Regions from separate parts of the Rhodopseudomonas sp. NSM genome, predicted to be linked through region 3. Evidence: riboswitches for the same ligand, from Rfam matches in the RefSeq annotation. Region 3 holds a riboswitch; each other region holds the start of a gene.
What was found. A riboswitch is a leader RNA that binds a small molecule or an ion and turns the genes downstream of it on or off. The one in region 3 is predicted to bind cobalamin.
Positions count from the first base shown of each region.

Region 1: linked by a shared signal. The riboswitch ahead of ACTZWT_RS11270 (cysteine-rich small domain-containing protein) and the one ahead of ACTZWT_RS20975 (TonB-dependent receptor) in region 3 are both predicted to bind cobalamin.
Region 2: linked by a shared signal. The riboswitch ahead of ACTZWT_RS21555 (TonB-dependent receptor) and the one ahead of ACTZWT_RS20975 (TonB-dependent receptor) in region 3 are both predicted to bind cobalamin.

Region 1 covers NZ_JBQTCH010000003.1:624,869-635,288, reverse strand. Annotated here, with positions in the region: gene ACTZWT_RS11285 (Tex family protein) at 1-405, shown strand, start outside; gene ACTZWT_RS11280 (alpha/beta hydrolase) at 496-1,248, opposite strand; gene ACTZWT_RS11275 (ABC transporter substrate-binding protein) at 1,469-2,362, shown strand; gene ACTZWT_RS11270 (cysteine-rich small domain-containing protein) at 2,397-2,723, opposite strand; cobalamin riboswitch at 2,934-3,143, opposite strand; cobalamin riboswitch at 3,302-3,511, shown strand; gene cobT (nicotinate-nucleotide--dimethylbenzimidazole phosphoribosyltransferase) at 3,715-4,779, shown strand; gene cobS (adenosylcobinamide-GDP ribazoletransferase) at 4,776-5,552, shown strand; gene ACTZWT_RS11255 (tyrosine phosphatase family protein) at 5,543-6,076, opposite strand; gene ACTZWT_RS11250 (cobyric acid synthase) at 6,180-7,757, shown strand; gene phnE (phosphonate ABC transporter, permease protein PhnE) at 7,947-8,768, opposite strand; gene phnE (phosphonate ABC transporter, permease protein PhnE) at 8,770-9,570, opposite strand; gene phnC (phosphonate ABC transporter ATP-binding protein) at 9,603-10,420, opposite strand, start outside.
Region 2 covers NZ_JBQTCH010000009.1:232,010-242,429, reverse strand. Annotated here, with positions in the region: gene typA (translational GTPase TypA) at 1-1,465, opposite strand, end outside; cobalamin riboswitch at 1,981-2,178, shown strand; gene ACTZWT_RS21555 (TonB-dependent receptor) at 2,285-4,555, shown strand; gene ACTZWT_RS21550 (PepSY domain-containing protein) at 4,558-6,003, shown strand; gene ACTZWT_RS21545 (TAXI family TRAP transporter solute-binding subunit) at 6,016-7,458, opposite strand; gene ACTZWT_RS21540 (4a-hydroxytetrahydrobiopterin dehydratase) at 7,624-7,929, shown strand; gene ACTZWT_RS21535 (YkvA family protein) at 8,017-8,388, shown strand; gene ACTZWT_RS21530 (TetR/AcrR family transcriptional regulator) at 8,401-9,036, opposite strand; gene ACTZWT_RS21525 (phytoene desaturase family protein) at 9,204-10,420, shown strand, end outside.
Region 3 covers NZ_JBQTCH010000009.1:104,274-114,693, reverse strand. Annotated here, with positions in the region: gene ACTZWT_RS20995 (MFS transporter) at 1-674, shown strand, start outside; gene ACTZWT_RS20990 (ABC transporter substrate-binding protein) at 824-2,044, opposite strand; gene ACTZWT_RS20985 (hypothetical protein) at 2,401-2,565, opposite strand; gene ACTZWT_RS20980 (hypothetical protein) at 2,732-3,028, opposite strand; gene ACTZWT_RS20975 (TonB-dependent receptor) at 3,166-5,280, opposite strand; cobalamin riboswitch at 5,391-5,593, opposite strand; gene ACTZWT_RS20970 (DUF938 domain-containing protein) at 5,726-6,409, shown strand; gene ACTZWT_RS20965 (MFS transporter) at 6,518-7,759, shown strand; gene ACTZWT_RS20960 (MFS transporter) at 7,847-9,061, shown strand; gene ACTZWT_RS20955 (VOC family protein) at 9,192-9,695, opposite strand; gene ACTZWT_RS20950 (carboxymuconolactone decarboxylase family protein) at 9,805-10,350, opposite strand.

The sequences.
Region 1 (10,420 bases), on a different contig from region 3:
GTCGAGAAGATCACCGACCTCAAGCCCGGCATGATCCTCGAGGCGACGGTGACCAACGTCGCCGCGTTCGGCGCCTTCGCCGATATCGGCGTGCATCAGGACGGCCTGATCCACATCTCGGCGATGTCGGAACGACGTATCAATGATCCGCGCGAGGTAGTGAAGCCGGGCCAGGTGGTGAAGGTGAAGGTGCTCGAGGTCGACGTGCCGCGCAACCGGATCGGGCTGACGCTGCGGCTGTCGGATCCGATTCCCGCGCCCGGCGAGCGCCGCAAGGACGGCGGCGGCAATGCCAAGCTGGTCGATCGCTATCGCCCCAAGCCGGAGCCGAAAAGCACCGGCGGCGGTGCTTTCGCGGCCGCGCTGGCGAAGGCGGCCGAGAACAGCAAGGGCAGATCGAAGTAAGCGGCCGCCGACCCCGCATCGACGAGCCGGCTCGCGCCCATGCGCAGTCGTGCCCTCGGCTGGATCGCCGAAGGCACGACGCCGCCCTGCCTACTTGATGTTCCGCTGCACGAAGGCGTGCACTTCGGCGGCGATCAGATCCTTGTCGTGATCGATCGTCGCGACGTGATAGGAGCGATTGAGCCACAACAGCTCGATGCGATCCGAGCCGACATTGTTGGCGATCACACTGGCGTTGTTGGGCGACAGCACGTGATCGACCCGGGAATTGATCACGAAGGTCGGGCATTTGATCCGCGGCAGCAGCGCCCGCGCGGTGGCGGCCAGCCCGAGCACTTCTTTCATGCAGACGACCGGCACTTCCGGATAGGCCAGTTCCTTGGCCTCGGTGTCCATCATGTCGGAGCCGATGCCCGGAATGGTCTCCGGAAGCCCGCGTGCGAACGCGATCGACGCCATGTCGGGCGATTCGATCTGCGCCGCCGCGTTGATCGGGATCACGCCGCTGACCTTGTCCGGATGCATCGCCGCGAGATACAGCGACAGCGTGCCGCCCATCGACAGGCCGGCGACGAACACCTTGTCGCACTTCGCGGAAATCTCGGCGAGCGCGTCCTCGGCGCAAGCGGCCCAGTCGGCCGCGGTGGTCTTCGCCATCGCCGCCGGCGAGACGCCGTGCCCCGGAAGGCGCGGGCCGAGCACGGTGTAGCCCTGCTCGCCGAGCCGCTCACCGAGATAGCGCATGCTCTGCGGACTGCCGGTGAAACCATGCACCAGCAGGATGCCGATCTTGCCGCCGTCGAAGGAAAACGCTTCCGCTCCCGGTAGGATCACGTCACTCATCTCGATCTCCATTCGTCGTTGCAACCGATCTTTGCCGGTTCGAGGAATGAATAAGCGATCACCGCGGCCACCACAAATCACCCCCTCACCGCGTCCGACACCGACGAGCATTATGGAGCCGGTCCGGGGCTGCCGCCACGGCTTGCTTCAGATCAAATCCGGCAAAGCTTCGATGTGCTTGGTACGTTGCAATCCCCATAAGGAACACGCCTCTCGTACCATGGCCCACCCGATGAGACGTCGAACACGGGGCCTGCTCTGCGGCGCGCTCGCCTTGGCTATCAGCGCAGTGCTGCCCGGCATGGCGATCGCCGGTGCCGCCCGGGTCGCGTCGATCAACATGTGTACCGATCAGCTCCTGATCGCGCTGGCCGATCCGGCGCAGATCGTCGGCCTCGGGCCCTATGCCCGCGACCCGCATCTGTCCTGGTCGGCGAAGCAAGCGCGCGATTTTCCGCGGCTGTCGGGCGAAGCCGAGGACCTGTTGATGCTGGCGCCCGACCTTGTTCTCGCCGGCCGCTACGGCAAGGCGGCGACGCGGGAGCTGTTGCGCAGCAATGGAATTCCGATCGAAGAGTTCGACGTCCCTCGCAACATCGACGACGTGAAGGCGCAGATCCGGCGTGTCGGCGAACTGGTCGGCCATCCCGAGCGTGCAGATGCGATCAATGACCGGATCGATCGATCCGTCACGCGCACCCGCGCGGTGGCGTCGCGTTGGCGCGACCGCATTCTTCCCGTCTCGCGACGCGGCTGGGTCGCGGGCAGCGACGGTTTGCTGAGTTCTCTGCTGGAGGTCGCAGGCCTCTCCAATGCGGCATCGGAGATCGGCCTCGTCTATGGCGGCTTTGCGTCGCTGGAAACGATCGTCGCCTCACGCCCGGACCTGCTGCTGCTCGCAGAGGACAAGCCGTTCGCGGAGGATCAAGGCACGGCGCTGCTGCTCCATCCCGCGATCCAGCACGCCTATCCGCAGGGCCGCCGTCTCGTCTTCCCGGATCAACTGTCGATGTGCGGCGGGCCGATGCTGCCTGCCGCGCTGGATCAGCTCGCCGATTCGATCGAGCGGATTCACCGGGACAAGGACGCGTCCGTGACACGGCCGCACCCTTGACGAGGGCCGCTACGCGTCGCGCAGCGGCGTGGCGTCATTCCGACGACGCCTCCTTGATCCGCTTCGGATCCTGCTCGCTTCCGTCCCACAGCTTCGGCTTCTCGAGCCACCGCTGGATGAAATTCCAGGAGCGACGATAGCCGTTGTGCGGCAGCGTGCAGGCGCTGCAATCCTTCCGTCGCTGGCCGTGGCGATCGGTGAACACCTGATAGGGTCCCGGGCACTCATAGGCGATCAGCGGGCAGTAGCAGAACAGACAATTGAATTCGCGCGCGACGCCGGGATGACACGGCAGAAACGGACAGGCCTCGTTGGTGAAGCCCTTGAAGGCCTCGTTGGTCGTGGTGTCTTTGGGTTCCATGCCCACTCCATGGCGAAGCCCTCGACGGCCCCGCATTGGCGCACAGGCGTGCGTCGTGCCGCCCGCCCGATCACGGGGGCGAGCAACGCGCGACAATGACCGCCCGCGACGCCGATCGATCTGGCGATATCAGCAATCTGCGCTGGGACGACGGCGAACTACGTCTGATTGATCATGGGATTCTCCGCTGTCGACCCGCCGTCGACATCAAGTGGACGATTGCCTTCGGCCGGTCTCCTGGCTCGCGGATATGGTCCGGATCGCCTTCCCGAGCGCGACAACGATCGCTCAGTGGCAGCTTGATCGCGAACGATCCGCTTACAGTTGCGGGGGCAGCCGCGGAATTGGCGAAAAGCTCGCCGCACCGCATTCCCTGTTTCACCTCTCTTGCGAAGAGGCACCGAAGGCATGCCGAACAGAGCACGCCTCGCATCGACGCGCAAGCGCGATGCGGATTCGGGAACGACTACCAACATGCGCGGTGACGTCCACCGCACGATCAGCAGGGAGCATTTGCACCTTCGTCGTAGAGCCCGACTCTCGCCTCCTCTCATCTTGCGTCCGGCGGGTCGTCGTGCTCTTGTCGGATCGTCTACGGTGCCTCTTCGCAAGAGAGGTGAAACAGGGAATGCGGTGCGGCGCGAAAGCGCCAAAGCCGCGGCTGCCCCCGCAACTGTAAGCGGATCGCTTCCGATCACACGCGCCACTGAGTCCGCCAAAACGGCCTCGGGAAGGCGATCGGGACAACATCCGCGAGCCAGGAGACCGGCCGTAGATTTGTGCAATGCCATTCGACGGTGGGTCGAAGAAGGACGTTCAGATGCCGCATCTGCTTTCCACGTAGCGCCCTCATCATCGTCGTCGACTTCGTTCTGTCGATGCTGTCCGAGCCTGCTCGCGACGGCGCGGAGATGTTTGTCCGACGCCTTCGAAGCGTCTTCCGCATGCGCGGAGGTACGCGCTTGTCTCCTCCTCATCATCTCGCAGCCCCATGCACGCACCACGAAGCGACCCGCGTTTCTGCACGATCACTGCCGTCGATCCCGCGCTCGAGCCGCTGCTACGCAGCCGGATCGATGCCAAGGCCAAGCCGCCGGGCTCGCTCGGCCGGCTGGAAGATCTCGCCGTGCAACTCGGACTGATCTGGCATCCGGCGCCGCCGCGCGCGGACCGCGCCACGGTGTTCATCTTCGCCAGCGATCACGGGATCGCCGCCGAAAGCGTATCGCCCTATCCGGCGAGCGTGACGCGGTCGATGGTCAGCGCCTATCTCGCCGGATGCGTCGGCGTGAATGTCCTGGCGAGAGCCGCAGGCGCCGACGTCTGCGTGGTCGATGCCGGCATCGACGATGACCTGCCGCCCTGCCCCGGGCTGATCGATCGCAAGATCGGGCGCGGCACCCGCAATGCCAGCCGCGAGCCGGCGATGACCACCGACGAGGCGCGGCGCGCGATCGACGCCGCCGTCGCGCTGGTCTGCGATGCGATCGACGGCGGCGTCGATATCGTTGCGATCGGCGAGATGGGCATCGGCAACACCACCTCGGCCGCGCTGATCACCCATCGTCTCGCCGCGGCGCCGATCGCCGACTGCGTCGGCCGCGGCGCGGGGCTCGACGCCGCCGGCGTCGCCCACAAGCTCGCCATCGCCGAGAAAGCGGCGGCGCGGACGACTGCCACCGCCCCGCTCGACGTCCTCGCCGAATTCGGCGGATATGAAATCGCGATGATGGCCGGCGCCGTTTTGGCGGCGGCGGCGCGGCGCCGTCCGGTGGTGATCGACGGCTTCATCGCCAGCGCCGCAGCGCTGGTCGCGGTGCGGCTGCATCCAGAAGCAAGGGATTATTGCGTGTTCTCGCACCGCTCGGCAGAGCGCGGCCACAAGGTCCTGCTGGAGACGATGGCGGCGACGCCCTATCTCGATCTCGGCCTGCGGCTCGGCGAAGGCACCGGCGCGCTCATGGCGATTCCGCTGGTCCGCGCCGCCGCCGGAATCCTCACCGAATTCGCTGATCTCTCCGACGTTCTGGCCGGCACGATCGGGCAGCGATCGTGATCCGCCGGCTGCAGCCCCTGCTGAACGCGATCCAGTTCATGACGCTGATTCCGACGATGGGCGCCTCGCGCCTCGACGACGACTGGGTGCTTCCGGCTGCCAAGTACTTCCCTCTGGTCGGCGCGCTGATCGGGCTCGTTAGCGGCGGCGTGCTGCTGATTGCCTCCACGATCTGGACGGGCCTGCTGCCAGCCACGCTCGCGGTTCTCGCCGGCGTGGTCCTCACCGGCGCCCTGCACGAAGACGGCGTCGCCGACACCGTCGACGGGCTGTTTGGTGGCCGGACGCGGGAGCAGCGGCTCTCGATCATCAAGGACAGCCGGATCGGCAGCTACGGCGCGGTGACGCTGGTCGCGAGCCTGCTCCTCCGCATCGTGCTCCTTGCGAGCCTGCCTCCCTGGCTCGGCGCAGCCGCGCTGGTGGCCGGACACAGCATCGGTCGCGCCGGCATCGTGCTGGTGATGTCGCTGCTGCCCTATGCGGGCAATGTCGCGACCGCCAAATTGAACTACCCGACCGCGCGGCTCGGGGGCGGCGGCGCCGCGGCGGCCGTGGCGTTCACCCTGCTCGGCACGATGTGGCTGGCGATCGGCGCCCCCGCGGCGGCCGCCTGCGGAGTCACGGCCGCAGTGATCGCGGGGCTGGCGCCGGCTCTGGCCGCGCGGCGTCTGCTCGGCGGCTATGTCGGCGACGTGCTCGGCGCCACCGAACAACTCGCCGAGATCGGACTGCTGCTGGGCGTCGCCGCTATTGCGGGCCAGGGTCAGATCTGATGCGCCGGACCGTCACGCCAGTCGAGCGGCAGGCAGAACGGGCCGGCCTCGCCGTCATACTCACAGCCCCGTCCGATGCGCTCGATCGCCTCGACCATGCGGCCGTTGCGCGCGAGAATGTCGTCCGCAATCGCCACCATCAGCCGGTTCGGCGTCGCCACCGGCGAACAGCGGCGCAGTTCCTCGGCGATCGCGTGCTCGTCGCCCGGCGCGCGTGCGCAGGCGATGATGTAGGCCGCAGCCGGCGAGCGACTGACGCCCATCCAGCAATGCACCAGAACGTCCTCACCGCTTTCGCAGCCGTGCGCGAAATCGATGATCCTGCGCACGATCGCATCGTCAGGCGCGACATGGACGGAGCCGGTCTCGACGACGTCGTTGAAGGCGAGGATCAGCCGTTGTTCGGGCAGCCAGTCCTCGTTGAAGACGACACGCTGCCACGGCGCCATCAAGGACAGCGACCGCGCCGGCCGCAGCCGCGCGACGAGGTCCTGAGCATGGCTGAGAGCGCTGACGATGATCACGCCGGCGTCGTATCGCCGACGCGGCGCCGGCGTCAAGCCGGCTTTGGATCGCCTCGCGATTCCTCTGCACCCGTTTTGCTTCCCTCCCCCGACGAGTCTCCCGATGACCGCACCCGACGTTGATGAGTTGATCTCCCGCATCCAGTTCACGCCGCGCGCCACCACGGCGCCACGACGCGCCCGCGCGCTGATGATCCAGGGCACCAGCAGCGACGTCGGCAAGAGCATGGTGGTCGCCGGCCTGTGCCGCGCCTACAGCCGCCGCGGGCTGGTGGTGCGTCCGTTCAAGGCGCAGAACATGAGCAACAACGCCGCGGTCGCCGGCGATCCCGATCTGCCGCCCGGCCCCGACGGCGCGGCGGCACGCGGCGAGATCGGCCGGGCGCAGGCGCTGCAGGCGCGCGCGTGCCGGACCGCGCCGTCGATCCACATGAACCCGGTATTGCTGAAGCCGCAAACCGAGATCGGGGCGCAGGTGGTGCTGCGCGGCCGCGTGCTCGGCAATTGTCCGGCGCGGATCTATCACCACATGCGGCAGCGGCTGATCCCGGCGGTGCTCGACAGTTTCGAGCGGCTCGCCGGCGAGGCCGATCTCGTGCTGGTGGAAGGCGCCGGCAGCGGCGCCGAGGTGTATCTGCGCGCCTCCGACATCACCAACATGCGCTTCGCCGAGGCCGCCGATCTGCCGGTCGTGTTCCTCTCCGACATCGACCGCGGCGGCACGATGGCGGCGCTGGTCGGCAGCTACGTGCTGCTCAACGACGGCGATCGCGCCCGCGTCGCCGGCTATCTGATCAACAAATTCCGCGGCGACTTCTCGCTGTTCGAGCCGGGATGCCGCACCATCACCGAACAGACCAGCTGGCCGTTTCTCGGCGTGCTGCGCTGGTTTCCCGGCGCCGACCGATTGCCGGCGGAAGACTCGCTGGCGCTCGAGCGCGCCGCGGCCGCGAGCCGCGGCCGGGTCAGGATCGCGGTGCCGCGGCTGCAGCGCGTGGCGAATTTCGACGATCTCGATCCGCTGGCGGCGGAGCCCGACGTCGATCTGCGCTGGATTCAGCCCGGCTCCCCGATCCCCGGCGACGTCGACGTCGTGGTGCTGCCGGGCTCGAAGGCGACGCGCACCGAACTCGACCTGATCCGCCGCGAAGGCTGGGATATCGACATCCGCGCGCATGTCCGCCGCGGCGGCCGCGTCGTCGGCCTGTGCGCGGGCTTTCAGATGCTGGGACGGGTCGTGCGCGATCCGCTGGGCATCGAGGGGCCGGCGGGTGAAACGCCCGGCCTCGGCCTGCTCGATGTCGAGACCGAGATTTCGGACGACAAGCGTCTGACGGAGATCGATGCGGTCGACCGGCGCGGCGGCTGTCGCGTCACCGGTTACGAAATGCACATGGGGCGCACCACCGGCGCGGGCCTCGCGCAGCCATGGCTGCTGCTCGACGACGGCCGCGGCGAACCGCGGCCCGAGGGTGCGGTGTCGGCGGACGGCCGCGTCATGGGCGCGTATCTGCACGGGCTGTTCGGCGGCGACGCGTTCCGCTCGGCATGGCTGACCACGCTCGGCGCCGCGACCTCCGGCCTCGACTTCGAGCGCCGCGTCGAAGACGCGCTCGACGCCCTCGCCGACCATTGCGAGGACAATCTCGATCTCGACGCCCTGCTGGCGCTGGCAAGATGACGCAGCGCCCGGCATCGGTGTTCGCGAGGTCGCGGCGGGTCTCGTCGGGCGATTGTTAAACGACGAGCACCGCGTCGCGTTCTCCGCTGGCAGGACCGGTCACTCGAGGCTCGACGCCGTTTCGCCGCGCATCCGAATGATGGCGTTGCCGTCGACGCTCCGAAAAATCAGCTCGGCAGCACCCGTTCCTCAAACGATGCCCTTGCGGACCTTCGCGGTCAGCCACTCGCTGAACACGACGGTCGCCAGAATCATCAGCAGGATCACGCTCACTTGCGGCCACGCCAGCGTGTTGAGCGACGCCTCCAGCGCCAGTCCGAGCCCACCGGCGCCGACCAGTCCGAGCACGGTCGATTCACGGATGTTGATGTCCCAGCGGAACACCGCGATGGTCGCGAAGGCGGGCAGCAGTTGTGGCACGATGGCGTAAGTGATCAGTTGCGGAGGTGAAGCTCCGGTCGCCCTGATCGCCTCGACCTGCGTCTCGTCGATCTCCTCGATCGCTTCGTAGAGCAGCTTTCCGATGAACCCGATCGAGCGCAATGCGATGGCGATGATGCCGGCCAGGACGCCGGGGCCGAGCACGGCGACGAGCAGCAGCCCCCACACCAGCGCGTTGACCGAACGCGAGGCGACGATCACGAACAGGGCCAGGGGGCGCAGCACGATCAGGCTCGGCGTCGTGTTGCGCGCCGCCAGGAAGGCGAGCGGCGTCGCAATCACGATCGCGATCGCGGTGCCGAGCGTCGCCATGTTGATCGTGTCCCAGAGCGGACGCCACAGGTTGCTGGCGTAAGACCATCGCGGCGGCACCATGCGGCCGAACAGATCGGCCGCCTGCCGGGGCGCGTCCTCGACGAACGCCCAGACGGTGCCTTCCGTCATCACCCGCCAGCAGAGCACCGTCAGCGCAACGAGGGCCAGCCAGCCGAGCCATTCGAGACGCATGCGAGCAGCGGTCTTGACCTGCCATCCGGACAGCCTGCCGGCAGACGTGCGCGACGTCGGCATCTCAGGCGAACCGCTTCCGGATGGCGCCGGCGCCGTATTCGCAGGCCATGACAATGCCGATGATGATGAGGAGGATGGCGCCCGCCGTGTCGAACTCGTAGCGATCGAGAGAGGTGTTGAGCGTCGCGCCGATGCCCCCCGCGCCGACGATGCCGATCACCGAGGATTCGCGGAAGTTGATGTCGACCTTGTAGGCCGTGAGGCCGACGAGGCGCGGCATCACCTGGCTCAGCACCGCATAGTCGATCACCTGCCAGAATCCGGCCCCCGTCGCGCGGATCGACTCCACCTGCGCCGGGTCGATCTCCTCGATGTCGTCGGCGAGGAGCTTGGAGAGAAACCCGATCGTCGAGACGGTGAGCGTCAGAAAGCCCGCGAACGGACCGAAGCCGAACATCGCGACGAAGAAGATCGCCACGATGATGTCCTGCAAGGCGCGCGACGCCGCGATAACGCCGCGGCAGATGCCGTAGAGCCACCATGGCGCGAGATTGCGCGCAGCGCCCAGGCCGATCGGCACAGCCAGCAGCACACCGGCCACCGTCGCCGTGACGGTCATGGTCAGGCTCTCGATCACGCCTTGCTGAATGTCGCTCCAGCGCGCCGTGAAATTCGGGGTGAGAAAGCCTTCGAACAGCCGGGCGGCACGCACGACACCTTCGGACATCCGCCGCCAGTCCACGTCGATCGTGGCAAGGGCCAGAACGAGATAGGATGTGACCCCGAGCAGGGCGGCCCAACGGATCCACGCGCTCTCGATCAGTCGAGGCGGCTGCCAGCCACGCGTCGAGACCGGAACGATATCGGCCGGCCCGGCCCCCGATGCGGAAGCGCTCACTGCGCGGATTCCAGGCGAGCGAAGATCTCCGGTTCCTCGTCGTCGTCGCCGCCGACGCCGCCCGCCGCGGTCCTTGCCCAATCCTCTTCGCCATAGATCGAGGTCAGCACATCGGCAGATAGTCCGCTGGAAGGACCATCGTAGACGACCGTCCCGGCGTTGAGCCCGACGATGCGGGGAAGGAACGCCTGCGCGAGGGCCACATCGTGGATGTTGACGATCGCCGCAAGTCTGCTTTCGATGCACAGTTCCGTCAGCAGCCGCATCACCGACCGGGACGTCTTGGGATCGAGGCTCGCCGTCGGCTCGTCGACCAGCAGCAGCTTCGGCTGCTGGATCAGGGCACGCGCGATGCCGACGCGTTGGCGCTGGCCGCCCGAGAGAGCGTCGGCGCGCTTGTCGATGTGTTCGATGAGCCCCACGCGCTCGAGAAGCGCGATCGCACGATCGATGTCGACCTGCGCGAAGCGCCTGAACCAGCTCCGCCAGAATCCGGTGTAGCCGAGTCGTCCGGCGAGCACGTTTTCCATCACGGTGAGGCGCTCGATCAGCGCGTATTCCTGGAAGATCATGCCGATCTGGCGGCGTTGTCGACGAAGCGCACCTCCCGTGAGGCCGGTGAGTTCCACCGCCCCGAGCTGAACACTCCCCGCGCTGGGCTCGATCAGCCGGTTGACGCAGCGGATCAGCGTCGACTTGCCCGCTCCCGAGGGTCCGATCAGGCCGATGATCTCGCCTGCTCCGACAGAGACGGAGACGCCTTTCAAAGCGGTCTCCCCGTTGGAGTAGGTCTTGGTCAGCCCCTGGATTCGAA
Region 2 (10,420 bases), 130 kb from region 3:
AGATCAGCACGCCGTTGCGGCGGCCCTGGATCTCGCCGCGATAGGGCAGGTAGTTGTGGAACAGCCGGTTCATGATGGCCGTGCCCTTGGTGTCGGTCATCAGTTCGCCCTGATAGCCGATCAGCCCGCGGGTCGGCGCGTAGAACACCAGCCGCAGCCGGTTGCCGCCGGACGGGCGCATCTCGATCATCTCGGCCTTGCGCTCGCTCATCTTCTGCACGACGACGCCGGAGAACTCCTCGTCGACGTCGACCACGACTTCCTCGACCGGCTCCAGCAGCTGGCCGTTCTCGTCGCGGTTGAGCACTACGCGCGGCCGCGACACGCTCAGTTCGAAACCTTCGCGGCGCATGTTCTCGATCAGGATCGCGAGCTGCAATTCGCCGCGGCCGGAGACTTCCATCGCGTCCTTGTCGGCGGATTCGACAACGCGCAGCGCGACGTTGCCTTCGGCTTCGCGCAGCAGGCGGTCGCGGATCAGGCGGCTGGTGACCTTGTCGCCTTCGGTGCCGGCGAGCGGCGAGTTGTTGACGATGAACGACATCGACACGGTCGGCGGATCGATCGGCTGGGCCTGGATCGGGGTATCGACCGACGGATCACAGAAGGTGTCGGCGACGGTGCCCTTGGTGAGCCCCGCGATCGCGACGATGTCGCCGGCTTCGGCGATATCCAGCGGCACGCGCTCGAGGCCGCGGAAGGCGAGGATCTTGGTGATGCGGCCGGTCTCGACCAGCTTGCCGTCTCGCGACAGCACCTTGACGCTCTGGTTCGGCTTCAGCGTGCCCGACGCGATGCGGCCGGTGATGATGCGGCCGAGATAGGGGTTGGCTTCGAGGATGGTGCCGAGCAGACGGAACGGACCTTCTTCGACCGACGGCGACGGGACGTGCTTCATCACCAGCTCGAACAGCGGGCGCATGCCGTCTTCGTGGTTGCCGTCGGGCTTGTCCGACATCCAGCCGTTCTTGCCCGAGCCGTACAGGATCGGGAAGTCGAGCTGATCGTCGGTGGCGTCCAGCGCGGCGAACAGGTCGAACACCTCGTTGACCACTTCGGTGACGCGGGCGTCGGAGCGGTCGACCTTGTTGATCGCGACGATCGGCTTGAGGCCGAGCTTCAGCGCCTTGCCGACCACGAATTTGGTCTGCGGCATCGGGCCTTCGGCGGCGTCGACCAGCACGATCACGCCGTCGACCATCGACAGGATGCGCTCGACCTCGCCGCCGAAATCGGCGTGGCCGGGGGTGTCGACGATGTTGATATGCGTGTCGTCCCACACCACCGAGGTGCACTTGGCCAGAATGGTGATGCCGCGCTCGCGCTCGAGATCGTTGGAATCCATCGCGCGCTCGACCTGGCGCTGGTTGTCGCGATAGGTGCCGGACTGCTGCAGCAGCTTGTCGACGAGGGTGGTCTTGCCGTGGTCGACGTGTGCGATAATGGCGATGTTTCGGATGTTCATGGGTTCTCTGTCGTGTCCTGCGGGCCGGTTGCCGGTCATCAGCGCGATCGCAGGCAAGCCGCGGAAGGCGCCTTCGCGGCGCGCCGCAATCTGCCTGTGCCTGATACGCGCGGGGCAATTCCAAAAAACAGGCCCGGCCGAATGAGGGCCGGGCACTTGCACGCGTTGCGACGCAATATAACCAAAAAACGCGAAAAAACAATGACGATCGGGGATTTGTTGTTTTCCCAAGCGACGCCCGGGGCTTGCGTGGACTGAACCCGACGCGCCTCTTGGTATGCCCGGCCCGGAGCTTCGGGGGTCTTTCTGATACCGGCCGAAATGGATCGCTCAAATCTCGGGTGGCAAGGCTTGCCGGCAGTGAACGTAATGTTATAACATTGCATATACGGAACTTCACGTCTCGCAACCAGGGCCCCCCAATACCGCGACGCCATCGACGAATCGCCCGACCCGTTCGGCCTTGCGGATGGGATAACACTTGGCGCGTTCGTTGACAGCGTTCGGACACCTCCGTTACGGTCGCGCCCGACGGTTCCCGCAAGGGATCAATAGGGAATGCGGTGAGGGTCGCGTGCGATCCGATTCCGCGGCTGCCCCCGCAACTGTGAGCGGCGAGCCTTTCGCCACACGCCACTGGGCCTCGCGCCTGGGAAGGCGGTGAAAGGCACGGACCCGCGAGCCAGGAGACCTGCCGTCGTTCGTGGTCACACGCGAGCGCATCGGGCGGGGTGTCCTGGTGAGTGTCGAACCGCGGCCGTCCGGCTGCGGCAAGGCCTTGGCTTGCGGTGACGTGCCACGTTAACCGCGAGTCCCTCGATGTCCCCCTCCCGAATTGCCTCCAGGCGCAACCGCCTGCTGTCCTCCGTTGCCTTGACGGCTCTGCTGTGGCCCGCTGCCGGCCACGCCCAATCCGCGCCGCGCGGCCTCGATCCGATCGTGGTCGAAGGTCAGACCGCACGACCCGCCAAGCCGCGCGCGGCGGCATCGACCGCCGGCTCGTCGCGCCTGCGCCGGGCCGCGGCGCCCTCGTTGCGCCCGACGGCTGCGCCCGCAGCCGCGGCGCCGTCTGCCGCCGTCGCGGCGGTGCCGACCTTCAACCTCGGCACGGTGGCATCGAGCGCCAGCCGGCTCGGACTGACGCCGCTGCAGACGCCGGCTTCGGTCGAAATCATCCAGGGCGAAACCATCGCCGAGCGCGGCCAGCACAATGTGACCGACGCGGTAACGCAGAACGCGACCGGCTTCACCGCGAGTCCGGCGCCGGGCAATGGCGGGCTGTCGTTCGCCACCCGCGGCTTCAGCGGCAACGGCACGGTGATGTCGCTGTATGACGGCACGCGGATGTATGTCGGCTCGGGCACCATGACGTTCCCGTTCGACACCTGGACGGCGCAGCGCATCGAGGTGCTGCGCGGCCCGGCCTCGGTGATGTACGGCGAGGGCGCGATCGGCGGCGCCATCAACGTGATCTCCAAGAAGCCGCTCTGGCTGCCGCGCAACGAGGCCGAGATTTCGCTCGATACCAATCTGACGCGGCGGCTCGCGGTCGACTCGGGCGGTCCGATCAACCCGAACGTCAGCTATCGGCTGGCGGCGATCGGCAATATGTCCGACGGCTGGGTCGATCGCGACAAGACCTCGAATGTCGCGGTCTCCGGCTCGATCCGGGTGCAGGCCGCCGACAACCTCGCCTTCACGCTGAGCGAGGACTACGCCGATCGCAGCCCGTCGCGCTATTTCGGCACGCCGCTGGTGGGCGGCCAGATCGACAAATCGCTGCGGTTCCAGAACTACAATGTCGGCGACAGCAGCATCCGCTATCGCGACAACTGGACCCAGCTCAAGACCGAATGGGACGTCACGCCCGGCGTCTCCGTGAAGAACGTCAGCTATTATCTCAGCAGCCACCGGCACTGGAAGGACGTCGAGAGCTACGCCTACAGCCCGTCGACCGGCAACATCAACCGCAGCTCCTATATCGAAATCTTCCACGATCAGGAGCAGATCGGCAGCCGGACCGACGCGACCTTCAAGGGCCATCTGTTCGGCCTCGCCAACGAATTCGTCGCCGGCTTCGACGTCAACCGGATCGCCTTCAGCCACACCAACAATTCACCCTACTCCGGCACGTCCACCGTCACTCCGTACAATTTCGATCCCGGCAGCTTTCTCTGGGTGAGCTCGACCCGTCCGAGCTTCCATACGCTGACCACGCAATACGGCCTGTTCGCCGAGAACCGACTCAGCCTGACCGAACAATTGTCGGTCGTCACGGGAGTCCGGTCCGATCAACCGACGGTCGAGCGCACCGATTTCGTGACGCCGTCGAACAGTTTCGAGAAGACCTATTCGGCGCCGAGCTGGCGCGCCGGGCTGGTCTACAATCCGATCCCGGATCTGGCACTCTACGGCCAATATTCGACCGCGGTCGATCCGGTCACCAATCTGATCACCATGACGGGCGTCAACCGCGACTTCGCGCTGTCGACCGGCAAGCAGGTCGAGGTCGGCATCAAGCAGCAGCTCGCCGGCGGCCGCGCCGAATGGACGCTTTCGGCCTATCAGATCGTCAAGAACAATCTCTTGGCGCGCGATCCGTCGAACCCGTCCAACACCAACCCGCTGCAGATCGGCCAGCAATCCTCGCGCGGCATCGAGGCGTCGGCGGGCCTGAAGGTCACCGACACGTTGCGGCTCGACGCCAATGTCGCGGTGCTGCGCGCCAAATACGACGACTTCACCCAGGCGGTCGGCGGTCGGGTGGTGAACTACGCCGGCAACGTGCCGGCCAACGTGCCGCAGGTCGTCAGCAACATCTGGGCGACCTGGGCATTCGCGCCGGCCTGGTCGGCCAATGCCGGCGTGCAGCTCGTCGGCGACACCTGGGCCGACAATGCCAACACGCTGGTGCGGCCGGCTTACAACGTGGTCAATGCCGGGCTGATGTGGAAGCCGGACGCGCAGCAGACCTTTGCGCTGCGGGTCTACAATCTGTTCGACACCATCTACGCGACCTCCGGCGGCACCACGCAGTGGATCCTCGGAATGCCCCGTACCGCGGAGCTGTCCTACAACGTCAAGTTCTGACGATGCATCGTGTGGTGCGGCGGCTGAAGCGGTGGCTGTATCTCGGCCACCGCTGGCTCGGGATCGCGTGCTGTCTGTTGTTCGCGATCTGGTTCGTCTCCGGCGTGGTGATGATGTATGTCGCGTTCCCGAATCTGGACGCGAAGGAGCGCCGGGCGGCGCTGCCGGATCTCGCCTTCAGCGAGGTCCGGCTCTCGCCTGATCAGGCGATGGCGGCGGCGGGGCTGCGGCGCTATCCGCGCGAATTGCGGCTGGTGATGCAGAATGGCGAGCCGGTGTACCGGCTCTCCGGCGCGGACGGGCGGCAGGCGATCTCGGCCGTCGACGGCCGCGTGCTCGGCGACATCGACGCCGAACAGGCGGTGGCGATCGCGCAGCATCATCCGGCCGCCGTGGCGCCGGTGCTGCTCGACATCGTCGATCGCGACCAATGGAGCGTCACCGCGCGGTTCGATCCGCTGCGGCCGCTGTTCCTGATCGGGCTCGGCGACGATGCCGGCACCGAGCTCTACGTCTCGCAGAAGACCGGCGAGATCGTGCTCGACACCACGCGGCACGAGCGGGTCTGGAACTGGCTCGGCGCGATCCCGCATTGGATCTATCTCACCGTGCTGCGCCAGGACGCGCCGCTGTGGCGGCAGGTGGTGATGTGGACGTCGGGGACGTGCCTGCTGGTCGCGATCAGCGGGATCTGGATCGGGCTGCTGCGCGCCGGCCTGCGGCGGCGCTATGCGTCGGGCCGGGTCACACCGTATCGCGGCTGGATGGCGTGGCATCATCTGACCGGCCTCGTCGCCGGCGTACTGGTGCTGACCTGGATGGCCTCGGGCTGGCTGTCGGTCAATCCGTTCGACCTGTTCGCGCGCCGCGGCGACAGTCGGGAGGCGCTGCAGCGCTATGCCGGCCACGACGCGCCGACGATCGCGGCCACACTCCCCGCGCGCGACCGGCCCGGCGTCGTCGAAGCGCGCTTCATCTGGGTCGGCGGCGCGCCGCTGATGCTGCTGGCGCATCGCGACGGATCGCAGAGCGTGGCCGATCCGGCGAGCGGCGCATCGCGGACGCTGTCACCGGAGCGGATCTTCGACGCGGCGGCGCGGCTGCTGCCCGACGCCACGATGACGCTGCGGCAGCGGCTGGAGGAGCCTGACGCCTATTGGTACTCGCATCATCATCGGCGCGTGCTGCCGGTGTTGCGCGCCGGCTTCGACGACCCCGCGCAAACCTGGTATCACCTCGACCCCGCGACCGGCGAGATTCTGGGGCGCAGCGATCGCAGCCGCCGGGTCTATCGCTGGCTGTTCAACGCGCTGCACAGTTTCGATTTCCCGGTGCTGATCGCGCATCGGCCGGCATGGGACGTCGTGGTGATCGTGCTGTCGCTGGCCGGGCTGGTGATCTCGGTCAGCGGCGTCGTGATCGGCTGGCGGCGGCTGCGCCGCGCGTGATCACGCCGGCGCTCACACCACCTGCGGCCGCGCCGGGCGGATCGGCTGCGGCGGCGGCAGTGCCGCCAGCAGCATCTTGCGATCCACCACGGCGTTGTGGAACTGCTCCAGCGCGATGCTGAAGGCGGTCAGCGCCGCGCTGTCGATGCCGCCGTTCTCGTAGCAGTTCAGCGCGTCGCGCAGGATCGCATCAGCTTCGGTCTGCATCGCGTCGAGTTCGTCCTGCGCGTCGCAGCGCCGCGCCGCGGCCAGCATGTCGAGCAGCCGGTCGCGCTGCGAGACGTTGCTGTTGCGCTCGTCCTTGCGCAGATAGCTGGCGAACCATGCGCCGAGCGAGCCGGTCGCCGACAGGCCCATCAGCGAGAACCAGATCAGGTCGCTGTAGCGGTCGAGAAAGCTGCGCTCCTCGCCGTCCACATAGGCGGCGGCGCCGGCCTGTACCGGGATCACCGCGTCCTTGTCGGTGTCGGGAGTCTCGATCTTCGCGGCCAGCGGGTTCTCGGTCATCACGGTCTGGCGCGCCGTGAACAATTGCTGGGTGAAGCTCGCGATGGTGCTGTCGGAGACGCCGTCGCGCGCCACGATATAATGCGAGAAGCTGATGGTCTTGACGTCGGTCTCCGGCCGCGCGGGTGCGCCGCCGAAGGCGCCGGCCGGGATCGACGCCGATTCATAGGACGGATGGTTGGCGGCGAGCGCTTCCGACGAATCGATTCCGAGGAAAACCGGCTCCCGGCCGGAATGTGCGGTGGCGGCCAGCGCCTCGCCGATCACCTTGCTGTTGAGCGGTCCTGCGGCCAGCAAGGCATCCACCTTGCGGGCGCGCACCGCTTCGGCGACCTCGCCGACCGCGAGCTGCACGTTCTCGACCCTGGCCGGGTCGACGCCGTATTGCCGCAGGATGACCTCGAGCAGCCCCGCATTGGCTTCGGTGCGGCCGATCACGCCGACGCGCTTGCCGGCCAGTTGGGTGATATTGGTAATACCGGCGGCCGCGGCCTTCTTGCGTTTGCCGGTCGCAGCTCTGCCGGGGGCCCACAGCACGGCGACGTTCTTGTGCAGCACCGCGACCGAACGGGCGTTGCGCGGCACCGGCAGATCGCCGCGGATCACTGCGAGATCGGTGGCGTCGGATTTCAGCGCCGCGGCGCTGGCCGCTGGCCCGTCGGTGACGATCGGCCGCATCCGGACGATATTGCGCTCGCGCGCGAAAACCTGCGCCAGCCCTTGAACGAGGCGCAGATCGTCGCTGGCCTGCGGGCCGACTGCGATCTTCAGCGTCGCCGGCCGCATCGCGAAATAATAGGCAGCACTGATGGTGCCGACCAGCGCCAGAATGGCGGCCAGCGAAATCAGCGTCGTTCTCCGCCGCACCGGGCGCGGAGACGCATGCAGCAACGGGTCCACCGGTTCGGGCTCGTCCATCGACCGGGCAAACAGTCGCTTGAAATCCATCCCGGTCACAGCCCCATCATAGCAGTTCCATCGCCGTGCGAGACTTTCCGTTTTGCTGCTCCGCCCGTTATGGTGAAGCGGCGCAGACGAACATCTGGCTCGCCCTTTGTGGCCGAGTTGGCGCGGAACGGGTCCGCCCGATAAACTTGACGTGAGGAGAGCGGCATGGTCGAGCGGCTGACGGGCAAGGAGCGGCAGCAGGCGCTGCAGGGCGTACCAGGCTGGAACGAGGTCGAGGGCCGCGATGCGATCGCGCGCAGCTTCGTGTTCAAGGATTTCAACGAGGCGTTCGGCTTCATGACTCGCGCCGCTCTGGTCGCCGAGAAGGCCGACCATCACCCGGAATGGCGCAACGTCTACAAGACCGTCGAGGTGGTGCTGACCACCCACGACGCCGGCGGCGTCACGGTACGCGACATTGCACTGGCGACGGCGATGAATGCGATCGCGGCGCAATTCGGCATCGCGTGAGGTTCCGCCCAGGTTGCGGCGGGGCGTCCTGATCACCAAATGGAAGGGCAAGGACGACTGCATTTCCGCACGCGCGGAGGGGACGCGATGACCACCGAACACAGCGTTGGCTTCGAGCCGGCCGACAAGCTCGCGCAGGATCCCGAGACCGTGCGCCGCCGGTTCTGGCACAAGATCAAGCGGGTCGCGGCGCATCTGCCGTTCGCCGAGGACATCCTCGCCGCCTATTACTGCGCGTTCGACCGCCAGACGCCGCGGCATGTCCAGGTCGCGCTGCTCGGCGCCATCGCCTATTTCGTGCTGCCGTTCGACTTCATGCCGGACATCCTGCCGATCCTCGGATTCACCGACGACGCCGCGATCCTCGCCACCGCGCTGCGCATGGTCGCGAGCAACATCACCCCGGCGCATCGCGAAGCGGCGCGGGCGGCGATGCAGCGTGGCTTGGAAGAGGCTTAGTCGCGATCCGCCCTAGCTGTCCGAATTGTCCGGCTGCATCATCTGTTCCATCGCCCGCGTCGCCAGTGCGGCGCGCTGTGCGATCGCCTCCAAGCCGAGCGGCGGCTCGGTGCCGAGCAGCGTCTGCAACTGCGCGAAGCCGATCAACACCGAGAAATACACGCTGAGCAGCGTCGCGATCTCCTCGCGCCGGACGATGCCGCGCGCCGCGGCCTGATCGAAGAACTGCGTCGCCGCCCGCATCACGGGCTGCCGCCCGTTGGCGTCGAGTTCGCGCGCCACCAGCGCGCCGCCGCGTCCGGCTTCGGCGATCGCGAGGCGATACATCGCGGTTCGCTCGGGATGCAGGAATTCGCGGAGAAAGCCGCGGCCGAACTGCTCCAGCACGGCGAGGAACTGGGCGCGGTTCTGCGGCTCCGGCAACGCGGGCGACGGCTGCAGCTTCTGGCTGCCGTAGCGCACCAGCGCGGTCAGGATGTCCTGCTTGCTGGCGAACAATGCGTACAGCGTCCGCTTCGAGGTTTTCGCCCGACGGACGATCTCGGCGGTGGTCGCTGCCTCGAAGCCCCTTTCGACGAAGACGTCGAACGCTGCCTGCAGGATCGCCCCGCGGCGCGGGTCGTCGGCTATTTTTTGTTTCTCATTCATGCGGTTAGGCGTTTTCGTCGCAGATTGGCGATTGATGGTACCAATCGGTACCGATTGTGATAAGGTCTGGTACCCGATGGTACCGGAAGCGTCGGCGGCGTCAATGTTGCGGCCGCTCAATGGCTCCGGCGTAGCCACCGGCGATGATTCCGACCGCGGAGGCCGCGATGAAGACGTTCCTGACCGTGAAACTGGTGCTGGTGCCGTTCGCGTCGTTCTGGGCGCTGCTGGCCATGGGCTACGTCGACTCGGCGATCGGCGCGGGGCTCGCGCTCTCGCTCGCCGGTAACGCCTGGCGGGCGTGGCGCCACGAAATGTTCGTGCTGGAGGCCGGCGGGCTGGTGCTGTTTCTCGGCCTCGGCGGGATGCTGCTCGTCGCGCCCGATCTCACGGCGGCGAGCGCGCTGTGGCTGTCGTTCGCGGGACTTTCCGCGATCAGCGTGGCGAGCCTCTTGGCGCGGCGGCCGTGGACCTCGGACTACGCCCGCGCCGCCTATCCGGACAATGCCGGCACGCCGCAGTTCTTCGTCATCAACGCCGCGATCACCGCGTTGTGGGCCGTGCTGTTCGCCGCGATCGCCGCCTGCCGCCATGTCGGGGCGACGGGCGAAGTGATCGCCGCGCTCGTCATCGTCGGCGCGCTGATCTCGATCTTAGGGCCGAAGCTGGCGGTCCGCTTCGTCCTGCAGCGGCTGACCGCTTCGGGCGAAACCTATCGCTGGCCGGCGCCGTCCTTCGCGCGTGACACCGAGGCGGATTGCGACGTCGCGGTGATCGGCGCCGGCATCGGCGGGCTCACCGCCGCAGCCTTGCTCGCCGATGCCGGCCTGAACGTGAAGGTGTTCGACCAGCACGTCGTCGCCGGCGGCTATTGCCATACGTATCTGCGCAAGGCGCATCATCTCAACAAGCCGGTGCTTTACCGCTTCGACGCCGGGCCGCACGATTTCTCCGGCGTGCAGCCGGGCGGCCCGTTCAACATGCTGCTGCGGCGGCTCGGCGTCGCCGACCGCATCGTCTGGGAGCGGGTGACGCAGAGCTTCCACACCGCGAGCGGCGCGATCGACGTGCCGGCGGACTGGCGCGACTATGTCCGCGTGCTCGGCGAGCGGTTTCCCGGCAGCGCGGCCGGGATCAGTTCGCTGTTCGAGGAGATCAAGGCGATCTTCGACGACATGTTCTCGACCGCGGCGGGCCGCGGCGGCGTCCCCGGACCGCCGTCGACGATCGACGAATTGCTGGCGTTTCCGCGCGCGCATCCGCACGCCTGCAAATGGATGGATCGGCCGTTCGCCGAACTGGTCGCCGCGCATGTCCGCGATCCGGCGGTGGTCGCGGTCATCGACGGGCTGGCGGGTTATATCGGCGACGGCAGCGAGCCGCC
Region 3 (10,420 bases):
GGATTCCCTATGCGCGGCTGCTGACCTCACGGACTTTCGTCGGCTGCGTCGCGGCGACCTTCGGGGCGTATTGGGCGCTGTCGCTCGGGCTCACCTGGTTCACCACCTACATCATCAACGGGCTCGGCTTCAGCCAGCATGAAGCGGGGCTGATCTCGATCACCCCCTGGGTGTTCGGCGCCGCCATCGTGCTGCTGTCCGGCTGGCTGTCGCAGTTGCTGATGGCGCGCGGCGCCTCGACCCGGATGGCGCGCGGCGTGCTCGGCTCGGCGCCGCTGGTGCTCGGCGGCCTGATCCTGCTGACGATGCCGTTCATCGACAACCCGACCGGGCAGATCGCCGCGCTGGTGATCGGCGCGGGGCTGTGCGGAGCGATCTATGTGGTCTGCCCGCCGATGATCGCCGAGTTCGCGCCGGTGTCGCAGCGCGGCGCCGCGCTCGCGATCTACGGTGCGCTGTACACGCTCGCCGGCATCATTGCGCCGCTGGTGATGGGCAGCGTCGTCCAGAACGCCGCGTCGTTGAACGAAGGCTATCTCACCGGCTACGTGATCAACGGTGCGGTGATGGTCGTCTCCGGCCTGCTCGGCCTCCTGCTGCTGTGGCCGGACACCGAACGCGTGAGGCTGGTGAACGAACAGCCCGCGAGGATTGGACTACGTAAGCCGGCGTGATTCCTCCGCCGTCATGCCCGGGCTTGTCCCGGGCATCCACGTCTTCCGACCGATCAGCGCCGCAAGACGTGGATGGCCGGCACGAGGCCGACCATGACGAGTTCAGGAGTTGAGGTGTCAGACTAACTCCCCCGTCGCTCGTGTATCACTCACTGGCTCGCCGCGGCAGTGTTGAACACCTCGCCCTCCGGCACCCAGCTCCTGCCATCGAAGCGCGCGATCTGCATCTGGGTATACGGCGCATAGCGGTCCGGCCGGGTCGAGATCTTGATGCCGGGCAGCAGCAGCGGCGCGGTGGTCGGCTTGATGTTGGTCGCCTGCTTCAGCAGGTTCTCCCGGGAAAGATCGTCGCCGCAGGCTTCCAGCACCTTCACCGTCATGTAGGCCGAGATGTAGCCGGTGACGAGGCTGCCGTCGGCGATGTCGCCTTTGGGAAACCACTGCGCCAGGAATTCCTTGAACTCCTTGACGTCGGCGTCGTTCTCGAAGCGCGGGTCGGTCGGGGTCTTGGCCGCCAGCGCGGTGATCAGCCCGGTCGATGCCTCGAGGCCGGCGGGCTGCAGCGCGCCCTTGATCGAGCTCGACACGCTGACGATGTAGTTCAGCGGCTTCCAGCCGAGTTCGTGCACCTTGCGGATCGCCTGCGCACCGAATTTCGGCGTCGCCATCGTGAACAGCGTATCGGCACCCGATGCCTTCAGCGCCACGATCTGCGAGTCGACGGTGGGATCGGTGACCTCGTAGGTGACCTCCTTGACGATCATCGTCTTGGCCTTGTCGCCGAGGCCGTTCTTCAGGCCCTTGACGTAGTCCTTGCCGGCGTCGTCGTTCTGCGAGAACACGCCGAGCTTGGCGTCGGGCTTGTTCTTCAGCAGATATTTCGCGAAGATCATGCCCTCCATCTGGTAGGGCGGATACAGTTGCGTGGTCCACGGGAAGTTCTTCGGATCGTCCCATTTCGCCGCGCCGGTCGAGATGAAGATCTGCGGCACCTTCTTGCCGTTGAGATATTTCTGGATTGCCGAATTGGTCGGCGTGCCGATCGTGCCGACGATCGCCAGCACCTCGTCCTGCTCGACCAGCCGCCGCGTCTGCTCCACCGTTTTCGGCGGCGAGTAGGCGTCGTCGAGGCTGATCAGCTTGATCTTGCGGCCGTTGACGCCACCCTTGGCGTTGACCATCGTGAAATAGGCGTCCTCGACATGGCCCTGAATGCCGTAGGCCGACGCCGGGCCGCTGTAGGGCATGGTCTGGCCGATCTTGATCTCGGTGTCGGTGACGCCGGGGCCGTATCGCTTCTGGGCGAGGGCAGGCTGGGCCGCGGCGAGCGCAAGTAGTCCGGCTGCAAGCAGCGTATTGCGGGTGAACATGGCATTTCCTCTTTCTCGTTGAAAGCCGCACTCTGCGGTGCGGGCTGGCACGTCGGATCGTCCGAGCTGCGAAGGCACAACTCGGCGATCGGACCGACGCTCTCACGAGAAAGAGGATGGTTCAAACGGATTGCGCCGCAGCTTGCGAGCAACCGCAGTGCGGCAAATGCGTGCATTTCACGCAACGAAATTCGCGGCGCGCGCAATCGTCACGATCGGCGCAATGCGCGGGCTTCGGGGATTTCGAGCATTCGCTCAACGCATGGCGGCAATCTCGTTGCCGTCATGGTGAGCCGTCTCGATCGCGCAGTGCATCGCGCTGCGTTCCCCGGCGCCCCGGCGTCCCGCGACGGTGATCAGAGGTCGCGCTGCTCGTCGTCGCGGTCGCGTTCGGGTGCGGCGATGTCGCCGGTCTCGTAGACGTCATCGACCGGAACCCGGACCGGCGGCGGCTTCGGCTGCTCGCCGCCGTTGTCCTTGCTCGCGTCGCTGTCTTTCTTTTTCCGCCAGCCGCCCATCATGTCCGATCCCATCGTTGCAGGGCGGGGAACGCGCCTCGGCGCGTCCCGGTTCCGGTGCGTCGACCGGGCCGCCAAGCTACGCGCGTCAGCCTAGCGGAGGATGAGGCGATGCCTCGCTGCGTTTTGGACAGGGCAGCCCGGCGCGACGCGCCCGGCGGCCGCAGTTTCAGGTCCGACGGCCGCCGCTCTGCTGCTCGGCGAGCCATTCGGACAGCGGCCTCGGCTTGTCGTCCACCTTTCGGGACGAGGTTCGCGCGCCTGCGGCCTTGCCGCCGGCCGTGCGTTTCGCCTTGGTCTGCGCGGTGCGCTGCGGTTCGGCCGCCTCGCGTGCCAGCCGCAGCGCGCGCAGCCGCGCCATGTTGTCGAGGGCAGCCTTGGCCGCGGCTTCGCGCTCGGCCAAGGCGTCGGCGGTCTCCTGTGCGCCGGCGCGTGCGGCGGTGCGGGAATTATCGTCGTTCGTCATTCTTCCAGTCGATGTTTGTCTTGAAATGGAAAGATCGCGGTGGATTGGGAAGGGCGGGGTGTAGCACGAAAAAGGCCCCGGAACAGCCTTTGCTGCCGGGGCCTGTCATGCACGATGTGATGATGGGTGAGGTCGTGTCAGAACGTCACGCCGGCCTTGACGAGAAAGGTTCGGCCCGGCAGCGGATAGGCGCCGTAACGGCCGGGCGTGAAGCTGCTCGCGACCGCGTAATCGTAATATTGCGCGTCGAACAGGTTGATCACGCTGGCCGACCAGAAGAAGTGGTCATACGCGCCGCTCAGCTTGACATCGACCGTGCCGTTCGCCGGGATCTTGGTCTGCAGGTTGTTCTCGTCGCTGTCCATGTAGCGGCTGCTCCAGTAGCGGGCGGTCGCGTCGAACACGACGTATTTCTGCCAGACGTTCCAGGTCACGCCGGCATTCGCCGTATAGCGCGACACCAGCGGCACGTCGTTGCCGGAGAACGGGCCCTCGCGGAACGTCGCGCGGGTGTAGGCGGCGCCGCCGCGCAGCAGCAGCGTATCGCTGACGCGGAACGAGGCGCTGGTCTCGCCGCCGTAGCGCCGGGTCGGGTCGAGATTGGTGTTGTGGAAATTGACCGGGTCGTAATGAATCTCGTTGGTGAGATCCATATTGTAGGCGCTGGTCTGCATCTCGAACGGGCCCGACTTGACGCGGAAGCCGGCTTCGAAATCGACCGAGGTCTGGGTCTTCAGCGCGAAGTTGCCCGGAATCGGATTGAAGAACGCGTCGTAGGACGGACCCGAGGAGACGCGCTCGTCGACAGTCGGGGTGCGGAACGCGCGTGCGGCGCGGGCGAACACGCTGAACACCTCGTTGAAGCGGTGGTCGAGGCCGATATGCAGCGCGTGCTGGGTTTCGGTGCTGCTGAGCGGCAGCGCCTGGGCTCCGCCGAAATAGCCGGGCGCCAGCGGGTTCAGCCGATCATTGGCCTCGACCTTGACGCTCTGCAGCCGGCCGCCATAGGACAGGTCGGTGGTCGACAGGATGCCGACGGTCTGCTGCCAGTAGCCCGCCAGCGTCTTCTGCGACAGGTTGTAGACGTGGACCGGCGGCGTGCTGCGATACTGGCCGCGGTCGGAATCGTAGGTCGCGTCGTAATAATCGAGGCCGGTCAGGATTTTCGACGGCAGCCCGAACATCGAATTCTTGATGCTCAGCCGCGGCGTGATCGACCAGGTCTGCAGATGCGCGTCGAACCAGCTCGCGCTGAAGCTCGACAGCGGCACATTGCCGAAATAGCCGGCCTGCTGCCGCTTGTCGCGGACGCCGCCGTCGACGATCAATTCGGCGCCGTCCCACATCGATTTGGTGAAGCCGGCGGTGATGTTGGCGCCCTGCTTGTCGCCGAAATCGAACGGCGTGTTGGTGCCGCGGCGATCGGTCTGGAGCTGGTTGACGCCGATCGAGGGATCGACCGTCCGCGAGCCGGGCAGGCCGAGATGCTGATTGTCGCCGGAGACGTTGACGAAGGCGCTGAGATCCGGCGTGGCATAGCGCAGCTCGCCGATCGCGTTGTTCTGTTCCAGCGCGTTGTTGGCGCGATAGCCGTTGGAGCGCACGCCGTTGGCGAACACCGAGGTCGACCACGGCCCGGAATTGTACGCCGCCGAAATCGACGCCAGCCGCTGGTTGAACGAGCCGAAGCCGCCTTCGGCGCGGAACGTCGCGGGCGGGCCTCCGGCGCCGGTCTTGGTGACGATGTTGATGACGCCGCCGACCGCGTTGTCGCCGTACAGCACCGCGCCGCTGCCGCCGCGGGTGATCTCGATGCGCTCGATCGACTGCAGCGGGATGCTCGACAGGTCGACGCCCTGCAGATCGAGGTCGTTGAGGCGGCGGCCGTTGACCAGGAACAGTGTGTTCGAGGTCGCGGTGGCGCCGAAGCCGCGCAGATCGATCGACGAGCCGGTGCCGTTGACGCCGCCATACAGCGTCCTGGTCTGCACGCCGGGCGTCTGCGCGATGATCTCCTGCACGGTCTGCGCCGGCGAATGCGCGATGTCGTCTGCGGTGATCACCGTGCTCGAGGTGCCGACGATGCCCTCATAGCTGCGGGTCGCGGTGACGTTGATGGCGGGCAGCGTATTGTCCTGCGCCGACGCCGGCGCGACGCTCGCGAACAGGCTGGACGCCAGAATGGTGGATGTCAGCAGCGCGCGCGAGCGCGCGGAATGATGCCGGGGAACGGCATCGAAACGGGACGGCATGGATGAAAACCTCGGTCGACGTTTGTGGCACGTCACAGCGAACGAGGTTTCATCGACTGCCTGCGCATCCGACGAAACCAATGCCTGCAATTCCCGACCGGCACTCTCGCGTGTGACCACGGATGACGGCAGGTCTCCTGGCTCGCGGGGTTACCTTCCGTCGCCTTCCCAGGACCGAGTTTCCCAGTGGCATTCCGACGAAAGTCGAACCGCTTACAGTTGCGGGAACAGCTGCGGAATTGGGTCTCCGAGGATACCCGCACCGCATTCCCTTTTGATCCCCCGAAGAGGAACCGTCGGTTGCAACTAAAAGTGTCAGAATGCGCAAAGTCAATTCGCCCTTGGCGGCGAAACGGCGCGCATGGTTTGTCGTCGCCGGATTGTTTCGCTATGTGGCTTGGAAGTGACAACGCGGCTTGAGGCAGATCAACGAGGAGCCGAACTGATGGCGGACTATGTGGTCGAGTTCGGCAAGGACGGCCGGCCGGTCGAGCCCGACGGCCGGCTCGACGCCGCCGCGTTTCATCGCAACCAGCAGGCGATCCGCGAGGTGCTGGGCCGGCTGCTGCACGGAACAACGGGCGACGTGCTCGAAGCCGGCAGCGGCACCGGCCAGCACGTCATGGCGTTCGCGCGCCAGCATCCCGAGATCACCTGGTGGCCGAGCGATCTTCATCCCCAGCATCTGATCAGCATCGCCGCCTGGCGCGCGCATGCCGGGCTCGGCAATGTGCGGCCGCCGCTGCGGATCGATCTGTCCGATCCGGCCTGGTGCGCGGAAATGACCGACGGGCGCGGGCCGGGTCCGCTGGCGGCGGTGTTCTGCGCCAATGTCGTGCACATCGCGCCGTGGCCGGTCGCGGAGGGGCTGTTCGCCGGCGCCGCGCGCACGCTGCGGCCGGACGGACGGCTGATCCTGTACGGGCCGTTCAAGCGCGACGGCCATCACACCGCGATCAGCAATGCGGTGTTCGACACCAGCCTGCGCTCCGCCAATCCCGAATGGGGCGTGCGGGACGTCGGCGAAATGCAGCAGCTCGCGGCCGGGCACGGGCTGACGCTGGCCGAAACCGTCGAGATGCCGGCCAACAATCTCGTCCTGTGCTTCTCCCGAAGCGGCGAAACCTGAGCGCTTCGCATAGGTTAGGCCCGGCCGCGGCGGTTGATCGCAGGCCGATGCGGCCTATGATGCGGCCCGATCCCGCGGCCGGGCCGCACACGAAGGGCGAAACGGCCAATGGTTGACGCGACCGCGATCGATGGACTCGTCGACGATGCGCGCGCGCGCTCCAATGTGGCGCGGCTTGCCGCGGCGCAGGCGCTGACCGGCGCCAATGCGGCGGTGATCTTCGCCACCGGCTCGATCATCGGCGCGCAGCTCGCGCCGGATCTGTCGCTCGCGACCGTGCCGATCTCGATGTATGTGGTCGGCCTCGCTGCCGGCACGCTACCGACCGGCGCGATCGCGCGCCGCTACGGCCGCCGCGCCTCCTTCATGATCGGCGCCGGCTGCGGCGCGTTTACCGGCCTGCTCGGCGCGCTGGCGATCCTGTACGGCTCGTTCGAGCTGTTCTGCGTCGCCACTTTCCTCGGCGGGCTTTATGGCGCGGTCTCGCAATCCTATCGCTTCGCCGCCGCCGACGGCGCCAGCGCCGCGTATCGCCCCAAGGCGGTGTCCTGGGTGATGGCCGGTGGCGTGTTCGCCGGCGTGCTCGGTCCGCAGCTGGTGCAGTGGACCATGGATGTCTGGCAGCCTTACCTGTTCGCCTTCAGCTATCTGGTACAGGCCGCGGTCGCGCTGATCGCGATGGCGGTGCTGTGGCGCGTCGATGCGCCGAAGCCGCAGCCGGCCGATTTCGCCGGCGGCCGGCCGCTGCTCGAGATCGTGCGGCAGCCGCGCTTCATCGCCGCGGCGATGTGCGGCGCGATCGCCTATCCGATGATGAATCTGGTGATGACCTCCGCCCCGCTGGCGATGCAGATGTGCGGGCTGCCGATCAGCGATTCCAATTTCGGCCTGCAATGGCACATCGTGGCGATGTACGCGCCGAGCTTCTTCACCGGCTCGCTGATCGCGAAGTTCGGCGCGCCGCGGGTGGTCGCGCTCGGGCTGGCGCTCGAGGCCGCGGGCGCGTCGATCGGCCTGATGGGGATCACCGCCCCGCATTTCTGGGCGACGCTGTTCGTGATCGGGGTCGGCTGGAATTTCGCCTTCGTCGGCGCCTCGGCGCTGGTGCTGGAGACCCACCAGCCGAGCGAAAAGAACAAGGTGCAGGCGTTCAACGATTTCGTGGTGTTCGGCATGATGGCGCTGGGCTCGTTCGGGTCCGGGCAGTTGCTCGCTAATTATGGCTGGGCCACCGTCAACATGACGGTGTTCCCGCCGGTGTTGCTCGGCCTCGTCGTGCTCGCGATCACCGGCTGGTCGCGAAAACGGGTGGCGGCGGCCGCTGCCGCCGTGCCAGATCGCGGCATCTGATCGCGAACAAGACAACGATCCGGCCGTCCGAGCCGGACGCAGGGGGACGCCGATGCCGTCGCGTGCGACGAAGGCCGGTCGCCGCGGATGGTGAACCTTCCGCTGCGCGACGAGAGCTCGATCCATTATGAGGGCTGGCGGATCGTCGCGATGTGCTTTGCCGTCGCGACCTTCGGCTGGGCGCTCGGCTTCTACGGCCAGAGCGTCTATCTCGCCGAACTCACCCGCCTGCACGGCTGGCCGTCGTCGCTGATCGCGACCGCGACGACGTTCTTCTATCTCGGCGGCGCGCTGCTGGTCGCCTTCGTCGGCGACGTCATTCGCGTGATCGGCCCGCGCGCCTGTCTGCTCGGCGGCATCGCCGCGATGGCGCTCGGCACCGCGCTGCTCGGCCGGATCGATGCGGTCTGGCAGCTCTACGCCGTCTATGTGTTGCTCGCGGTCGGTTGGGCCGGCACCAGCCTCGGCGCCATCACCAGCACGCTCGGGCTGTGGTTCGACCAGCGCCGCGGCATGGCGATCAGCCTGGCGCTGAACGGCGCCAGCTTCGGCGGCATCGCCGGCGTGCCGCTGCTGGTCGCGGCGATCGGGCATTTCGGATTTGCCGACGCGACGCTGGCGGCGGCGATCGCCGGGGTATTGCTGATGCCGGTGGTGGCGATCGTCGTCGGCCGCCCGCCATTGCGCATCGCGGACGATCCGGCCGGGCCGGGTGCGGTGAAGGCGTTGTCATCGGGCGCGATCCGCCGCGATGCGTTCCGCGACATTGCGTTCCTCACCGTCACTATCGCGTTCGCCCTGGTGCTGTTCGCGCAGGTCGGCTTCATCGTGCACCTGATCGCCTATCTCGACCCGCTGATCGGCCGCGAGCACGCCGCAGCCGCGGTGGCGCTGCTGACCACGATGGCGGTGGTCGGCCGCGTCTCGCTGTCGACCGTGATCGACCGGCTCGACCAGCGGCTGGTGTCGGCGATCTCGTTTCTGAGCCAGGCGGCGGCGCTGGCGATCCTGATTCTGTCGCGCGATGGAACGTTGCTGCTGGCCGCCTGCGCGTTGTTCGGCTTCTCGGTCGGCAATCTGATCACGCTGCCGGCGCTGATCGTGCAGCGCGAATTCGCGGCAGGCTCGTTCGGCGTGCTGATCAGCCTCGTCACCGCGATCAATCAGGTGACCTATGCGTTCGGCCCCGGCGTGATAGGCCTCGTCCGCGACGTCTCCGGCAGCTACACGGTTCCGTTCGCGGGCTGCATCGTGCTGCAACTGATCGCCGCAGCGCTGGTGATGGTGCGTGGCCGCCGCTGAAACCCTTGCGTTCGTCATTCCGGGGCGCTCACGAAGTGAGCGAACCCGGAATCCCGAGGTGGTTCAGCACGGCGGATGAACAGCTCTGGATTCCGGGTTCGCGCTGCGCGCGCCCCGGAATGACGGTGTGCTAGCCAATTCGCGCGCGCAGCAGATCGTCGAGGTCGAGCCGGCGCGTGAACATCGCCAGCGCGCCGTCGGGGCTGCGCGGCCATTCCGCCTCGGGCCGGTCGCGATACAATTCGACGCCGTTCTCGTCGGGATCGCGCAGATACAGCGCCTCGCTGACGCCGTGGTCGCTAGCGCCGTCGAGCGTGATGCCGGCCTGCAGCACGCGGTGCAGCGCGTCGGCCAGCGCCGCGCGGGTCGGATACAGGATCGCGGTGTGAAACAGCCCGGTCGTGCCCGGCGGCGGCGGCGAGCCGCCTTTGCTTTCCCAGGTGTTCAGGCCGATGTGATGGTGATAACCGCCGGCCGAAATGAAGGCCGCCTGGTCGCCCATCCGCTGCATCACCGCAAAGCCGAGCACGTCGCAATAGAAGCCGAGCGCGCGATCGAGATCGGCGACTTTCAGGTGGACATGGCCGATCCTTGTGCCGGACGGGATGGATGTCGCTGCTTCATCAGATGGCATGGCGCGGCTCCTTCACGGACGACATCGCCGGGCTCGACCCGGCGATCCATCCGATATGAGAAGGATGGATGCGCGGGTCAAGCCCGCGCATGACGTTCGTACTTGTTGCTTACGCCAGTTCCGACACCTCGCCATCGGGCAGCGGAAATTCGTAGGCGTTCAGCGTCATCGACACCATCGTGTAGTAGCCGCACAGGCCGATGATCTCGACCAGGCCGCGCTCGCCGAGCAATTGCGTCGCCTCGTCGTAGAGCGGCTGCGGCAGTCCCCGGGCCTCGTGCAGCGACCGCGCGACGTCGTAGACCACGCGCGCCTTCGGATCGTCGAAACGCGGCGTTCGCCGATCCCTGATGGCCTCGATGATCGCCGGATCGAGCCCGCCGTCGAGCGCCATCTTCTTGTGCGCGTACCATTCGAAATGCGCCGTCCAGTGCCGCGCGGTGACGAGGATCGCCAGTTCCGACAGCGCCGGCGGAAACGACGTGTCATAGCGCAGGACGGCGCCGAGCCTGGTCGCGTGCCGCGCCATGTCGGGGCTCGCCAGCCACGCCATCATCGGCGGCGGCGGGCTGCCGCGCTTGCTGGCGATCGACTCGTCGTAGATCGCCCGCTGGTCGTCGGTCATTTCGCCAGGCGAAAGAAGTTGCAGCCGCATGCTCGGTGCCTCTCGTTGCTTTGTCGACCCCTAGCACATCGACGCGGGATCGCGTCACAGCGCCGCCGAT